DNA from 2 places in the Blastococcus sp. SYSU DS0828 genome. Region 1 is predicted to be linked to the other one. Evidence: riboswitches for the same ligand, from Rfam matches in the RefSeq annotation. Region 1 holds a riboswitch; the other holds the start of a gene.
What was found. A riboswitch is a leader RNA that binds a small molecule or an ion and turns the genes downstream of it on or off. The one in region 1 is predicted to bind S-adenosylmethionine.

Region 1 (3,393 bases):
CACCTGGTCGCCGACGGTCACCCCGGGGAAGCGTGACCCCCACGGGGCGCCGTCGGGGGCGGCCGACGACGGCCCCGTCGTCCCCTGGCAGCCACCGAGCACGTTGGCGCAGACGACGAAGAACCGCTCGGTGTCCAGGGCGGCACCCGGGCCGACCACGCCGCTCCACCAGCCGGGCGTCGGGTGTCCGGGCCCGGCCGGCCCGACGACGTGGCTGTCACCGGTGAGTGCGTGCTCGATCAGCACCGCGTTCCCGCCGTCGGGCGCGAGCGTGCCCCAGCACTCGTAGGCGATGCGCACGCCGGGCAGGCTCCCGCCGCGCTCCAGCTCGAACGGGCCGGGCAGGTCGAGGAACCGGCGGTCGCCCGCCGGGTCGCCCTCGACCCACCCGCCCACCGTCAGGCCGACTTGGCGGCGCGGAACCCGGCCTCCAGGTCGGTGAGGATGTCCTCGATGCCCTCCAGGCCGACGGCGAGGCGCACCAGACCCGGCGTGACCCCGGTGGTCAGCTGCTCCTCGGGCGTGAGCTGGGAGTGCGTCGTGGAGGCGGGGTGGATGACCAGGCTGCGCACGTCGCCGATGTTGGCGACGTGGCTGTGCAGCTCCAGCGCCTCCACGAACCGCTTGCCGGCCTCGACGCCGCCGTGCAGCTCGAAGGTGAGGACGGCGCCGGCTCCCTTCGGCGCGTACTTCTGCTGCGCCGCGTGCCACGGCGAGGACGCCAGCCCCGGGTAGTTCACCCGCTCGACGGCGTCGTGGCCCTCGAGGAACTCGGCCACCCGCTGCGCGTTGGCGACGTGCCGCTCCATGCGCAGCGACAGGGTCTCGATGCCCTGCACCACGAGGAAGGCGTTGAACGGCGAGACCGCCGGCCCCAGGTCGCGCAGCAGCTGCACCCGGGCCTTGAGCGCGAACGCCGGCGCGCCGAGGTCGGCGTAGACGACCCCGTGGTACGTCGGGTCGGCGGTGGTGAACATCGGGTGCCGGCCGCCGGTCCAGTCGAACGTGCCGCCGTCGACGATGAGCCCGGCGATGACGGTCCCGTGGCCGCCGAGGTACTTGGTGGCCGAGTGGACGACGACGTCGGCGCCGAACTCCAGCGGGCGGATCAGGTACGGCGTCGCGATGGTGTTGTCGACGATCAGCGGGACGCCGTTGCGGTGGGCGACACCGGCGACGGTCTCGATGTCGAGGATGTCGCCCTTCGGGTTGCCGATCGACTCGGCGAAGAACGCCCGGGTGTTCTCCTGGACGAGGGACTGCCAGTTCTCCGGGTCGTCGGGGTCCTCGACGAAGGAGACGGTGATGCCCATCTTCGGCAGCGAGTGGTGCAGCAGGTTGTAGGTGCCGCCGTAGAGCGAGGCGGACGCCACGATGTGGTCGCCGGCCTCGGCGAGGTTGAGGATCGCCAGGGTCTCCGCGGCCTGCCCGGAGGCGACGGCGAGCGCGGCGACGCCGCCCTCCAGCGACGCGACGCGCTGCTCCAGCGCGTCCTGCGTCGGGTTCATGATCCGCGTGTAGATGTTGCCCATCTCGGCCAGCGCGAACAGGTCCGCGGCGTGCTGGGTGTCGCGGAACTGGTAGGCCGTCGTCGCGTAGATGGGCAGTGCCCGGGCACCGGTGGCCGGGTCCGGGCTCGTGCCGGCGTGGATCTGCCGGGTCTCGAAGCTCCAGCTCTGCGGGTCGGTCATGCGCCGTCTCCTCTCGCTCGCGGAGACCCGCGGCGCACGGGAGCTCCGTCCTTGCCGGGGGGCGGGCGCCTCCCGGCCGGCTCTTCCCCTGGAGCACCTCAGACGGAGTAGAGGTTGCCGGGCAGCCAGCCAGGTGCTTCGCGCTGCCTCTCAGGAGCCGAGGTGATCCTAGGACGCGCCGCAGGGGAGTGCGCGACGCCCCCGTGGCGGGACGGATGTCCCACGTGAAACACCGGCCCCGTCGGTCACCCGGTCGGGGAGGCGGGGTCGGTCTCGTCGCCGGTGTCCCCCGTGTCGCCGGTCGGCTCCGGTCCGGTGGTCTCCGGAGCCGTCGTGGTCGGCTCGGTGGTCGGGGACGGCGAGCCGGTCGTCGGGGTGCTGGGCCGGGACGTCGTCGTCGGGGCCGGCTCCGTCTCCTCGGTGGTCGGCGGCTCCGTCTCCTCGGTGGTGGCCGGCTCGGTCTCCTCGGCCTGCTCGGTCTGCTCGGTGACCTGGCCCCGGGTGTCCGGCTCGCCGGGGGCCGGCGGCTTGACGTTGAGGTACAGCGCGAAGACGGAGACGAACAGCACGGCGAGCACGACCGTGGAGGTGCGCGCCCGGCCCAGGTGCTTGGGCACGGCCGACCACCAGCGGTGGCGCGGGGCCGCGGTCGTGCCGGTGGGCGCCCCGGCATCGGCGGCCGCGGCGGCGGGCGCCGTGCTGACGACGGGCTCGTCGGAGGCCCGGGCGGTGGCGTCGGTCGGGTCGCGGCGCTCGTCGGGGGCGGTCACGAAACCTCCTCCTGGACGGCGGTCGCGCCGTCCCGCGCCGCGACCGAGGTGGTGGGCTGCGGCACCTGCATGCCCTGGCTGCGGAAGGCCTGGACGATGCGCGCCCGCAGGTCGCGGCCGACCTCGAACTGCTTGCCGGGGAGCGTGCGGGCGACCACCCGTACGTTCACCTCGTCCAGGCCGAGGGTCTCCACCCCCATGACCGTGGGCGGGTCGAGCAGCAGCGGCCGCATCGCCGGGTCCCGGAACGCCTCCCGGCCCACCTCCCGCAGGATCTCGTTGGCCCGGTTCACGTCCACCGTGGTCGGCACCGGCACGTCGACGACGGCGCGCGCCCAGTCGCGGGACAGGTTCACGACCTTGACGATCTGGCCGTTGGGCACGGTCACGACCTCGCCGTTGGGCGAGCGCACCCGCGTGACGCGCAGGGTGACGTCCTCGACGGTGCCGTTCGCCGGGTCGCCACCGCCCACGACCTGGATGGAGACGACGTCGCCGAACCCGTACTGGCGCTCGGTGATGATGAAGAAGCCGGCCAGCACGTCACCGACGATGCGCTGGGCGCCGAAGCCCAGGCCCACGCCGAGCACCGTGGCAGGCGCGACCAGGCCGGTCACCGGGATGCCGAGCCGGTCGAGGATGAAGAAGACCGAGATCGAGTAGATGAGCACGACCGCCGCCCAGGTGAGCACCTGGGTCAGCGAGTGGCGGTGCTTGGCCGCCTCGGACCGGACCAGCGCGTCCCCGCCGGTGGAGTTCCGGTCGATCCGGTCGGTGATCTTGTCGCCCACCCAGCCGACGAAGCGGGCGAGCAGGACCGAGCCGAGGACGATCAGCACCACTTCGAGACCCCGCCCGGACAGCCAGTCCAGCACGTCTCTCAGCGCGTCCACGGGGCGGCACTCCGATCATCGGGGGAAGCGACCTCTCCA
Region 2 (3,393 bases), on a different contig from region 1:
GTGGCTGGCCGCCCTCGTGCAGTCGGTGGCGGCGCTGCTCACGCTCGCCGCGGTCGCGGTGGTCGCCGGTGGGATCGCGTTCGGCTTCGACGACATCCGGACGCCGGTCGGGGTGGGGATCGACCAGGGCGAGGGCATGCTGCGGCTGGCCGGGATGCTCGGCTACCTGGCCATCCACCTGCTCGTCGTCGGCGCGCTGGCGTTCTGGTTCTCCACCATCACCGACGCACCGCTGGCGGCGGTCGGTGGCGCGGTGTTCACCATGTTCGTCTTCGCCATCCTCGACCAGGTGGAGCAGCTCGGGTCGATCCGCGACTGGTTCCCGACGGCGGAGGAGTTCGCCTGGACCGACCTGCTGCAGACGCCGGTCGACGACGGCGACCTGTTCCGCGGCGTGATCCAGTCGCTGGTCTACATCGCCGTCTTCACCGCACTCGGCTTCCGCCACTTCGCCCGCCGCGACGTCACCAGCTGACCCCCTGCCCGCGAGGCCGTCGCCGACGTAGCTTGTCCTGCATGAGCGGACTGTGGGGTCTCGTGGCCGGGGTCGTCTGCTTCGTCGTCCTGCTCCTGCTGTTGCCACTGCTCGGCGCGATCGGCTCCGTCGAGCTGGTGGTCATCGTGCTGGTGGCCGTCCTCGTCGGTGTGCTGGTCGCCGGACGGTCCCGTGCGGGGAGCGGCGGGAGCAGCTGAGCGCTCACAGGGACGCGCGTACCGCCTGGGCCCAGCCCTCGCCCATGGGGGCATCGGTGACCGTCACGTTGGGGAGGGCGGAGAGCAGCTCGGCCATCCCGTCGACGGCGCCCCCGTTCGCGGTGATCCACAGTCGGCCCACCGCGGGCGCCATGTCCAGGTCGCTGACGCTGTCCCCGATCGCGACGGCATCGTCGGGGGAGAGGCCGCGCCGCTCCAGGTCCCAGGCGATCGCCGCGCCCTTGGAGATGCCGCGCGGCATCAGGTGGTAGACCCGCGGCGGCGCGGCGTCGTCGTCCAGGCCCATCCAGGACGCCGCAGGGATCGCGCCGTTGTCCTTGAGCGTCAGCCAGCCGGCGCCCCGCTCGGCCAGCCAGGCGTCGACGGCGAGGGCGTCGACCCGGCCGCGCAGCAGCGCATCGGTCGCGTGCGTGGCGTGCCACGGGGCGTGCCACTCCAGCCGCCGCGGGTGCGCGGCGATCAGCTCCTCGACGACGCCGAGCTCGCCCATCACGTCCATCGGCGTGCGGTCGCCGTACTCCTCCGGCAGCGCGCCCCGCAGCCGGTGGGTGGTCCGCCCGGATCCCCAGCCGATGGTGGCGCCGAGTTCGGCGATGGCGCCGTCGGCGGCGAAGATGCGCGCTGCCTCCACCACCTGCTCGTACGTCCGGCCGCTGACCAGCACCAACGCCACCTCGGCGCGGTGCAGGTCGAGCAGCGCGGCGGCCGGCCCGTCGGTCAGCTCCCGCCCGGCCGTGTGCCAGAAGGAGCCCCGCGGACCCACCATCGTGCCGTCGAGATCGGTGTAGACGACGCGCGCGCTCACCAGGCCATCCTGTCCGGCCGCTGGCCCCGGCTCGCGACTGGGTACAGTTCACGCCGTTCACTCATCCAGAGGGGCAGAGGGACACGGCCCGACGAAGCCCCGGCAACCGCCGCCTGCGCGCACGTGCAGCGGGAGGTGCCAATTCCGTCCCGCGCGGCTCGACGGCCCGCTGCGGGGAAGATGAGGAGGTAGTCGTCGCATGACCCTCACCGCTCCCGGATCCGTCCAGGCCGACTCCAGCGCCGGTGGCCCCGTCCCCCCGTGTCCCGCCCGCGGGCTCGTGTGCCGCAACTGCGGCGCCACGTTCGGGCTCATCGCCGAGCATGCCTGCGCCGAGTGCTTCGGGCCCCTGGAGGTCGACTACGACCCCGAGCTGATGAAGGCGGTCACCCGCGAGCAGATCGAGGCCGGGCCGCAGAACATCTGGCGCTACGTGGCCCTCCTGCCGGTGGGTCAGCACCCGGTCGACCGCGTCTCGCTGGACCCGGGCATGACCCCGCTGGTCCGCGCCGACCGGCTCGCCGCCGAGCTCGGCCTCACCGGCGGGCTGTGGGTGAAGGACGACTCGGCCAACCCCACCCACTCGTTCAAGGACCGCGTGGTCAGCCTCGCCGCGACCGCCGCCAAGGGGCTGGGGTACACGAAGATCGCCGCCGCCTCCACCGGCAACCTGGCCAACTCGGTGGCCGCGCACGCCGCCCGCGTCGGCCTGCCGTCGTTCGTCTTCATCCCGAGCGACCTGGAGCCCGGCAAGGTCGTCCAGTCGGCCGTCTACGGCCAGACCCTGGTCGCCGTCGACGGCTCCTACGACGACGTCAACCGGCTGACCAGCGAGCTCGCCGAGACCGACGAGTTCGAGGACACCGCCTTCGTCAACCAGAACGTCCGGCCCTACTACGCCGAGGGCTCCAAGACGATGGGCTACGAGATCGCCGAGCAGCTCGGCTGGCGGATCCCGGCCCAGGTCGTCATCCCCATGGCGTCGGGCTCGCTGCTCACCAAGGTGGACAAGGCCTTCCGCGAGCTCAGTGCCGCGGGCATCGTCGAGGCGACCGAGTGGACGATCTTCGGTGCGCAGTCGGCCGGCTGCGACCCGATCGCCACCGCCTTCGACAACGGGTGGGACGTCGTGAAGCCGGTGAAGCCCACCGGCATCGCCAAGTCGCTGAACATCGGCAACCCGGCCGACGGCCCCTACGCGCTCGACGCGATCCGCCGCACCGGCGGCTCGGTCGCCCGGGTCGGGGACGACGAGATCGTCCAGGGCATCCGCGACCTCGCCCGTACGACCGGCGTCTTCGCCGAGACCGCGGGCGGGGTGACCGTCGCCGTCCTGCGCAAGCTGGTGGAGGGCGGCCAGCTGGACCCGGCCAAGGAGACCGTCGTCCTCAACACCGGGGAGGGCCTGAAGACCCTCGACCCGCTGGAGCCGGTCGTCGGTCCCACGCACCGGGTCGAGCCGTCGCTGAAGTCGGTGCGGGCGGCCGGTCTCATCGGCTGAGCGGTCCGTCCGGCGGGGGGCGTAGAGTCCCCGTCGGTTCCCCGGTCCGGGCGACGTCGTCGCCGGATCCGGGTGCGTCGTGCGCGCGTGGGGCTGTCACCTGCGCTTCTCTGCTGTACCGTCTCGCGCGGTTCGAGTTCCACGTTCGTGTTCGGCGGGCGGAAGAGCGAGACCCCGCCACATCGAGAGCGATGGGGCGCCGCACGCACGAAACGTGGGAGCACACGTGGCACAGGGCACCGTGAAGTGGTTCAACGCCGAGAAGGGTTTCGGCTTCATCGCCGTCGACGGCGGCGAGGACGTCTTCGTCCACTACTCGTCCATCCAGATGGACGGGTACAAGAGCCTCGACGAGGGGCAGCGGGTCGAGTTC

Region 2: another riboswitch for S-adenosylmethionine. It lies ahead of thrC (threonine synthase); the one in region 1 lies ahead of ACI79Q_RS11355 (bifunctional o-acetylhomoserine/o-acetylserine sulfhydrylase).

What each region holds. Positions count from the first base shown of each region.
Region 1 is NZ_JBJHAK010000011.1:134,102-137,494, forward strand. It holds gene metX (homoserine O-acetyltransferase MetX) at 1-396, opposite strand, end outside; gene ACI79Q_RS11355 (bifunctional o-acetylhomoserine/o-acetylserine sulfhydrylase) at 399-1,691, opposite strand; SAM riboswitch class IV at 1,734-1,849, opposite strand; gene ACI79Q_RS11360 (hypothetical protein) at 1,937-2,461, opposite strand; gene ACI79Q_RS11365 (mechanosensitive ion channel family protein) at 2,458-3,354, opposite strand.
Region 2 is NZ_JBJHAK010000002.1:72,489-75,881, reverse strand. It holds gene ACI79Q_RS01990 (ABC transporter permease) at 1-475, shown strand, start outside; gene ACI79Q_RS01985 (hypothetical protein) at 517-693, shown strand; gene ACI79Q_RS01980 (HAD family hydrolase) at 698-1,519, opposite strand; SAM riboswitch class I at 1,578-1,706, shown strand; gene thrC (threonine synthase) at 1,719-3,020, shown strand; gene ACI79Q_RS01970 (cold-shock protein) at 3,247-3,393, shown strand, end outside.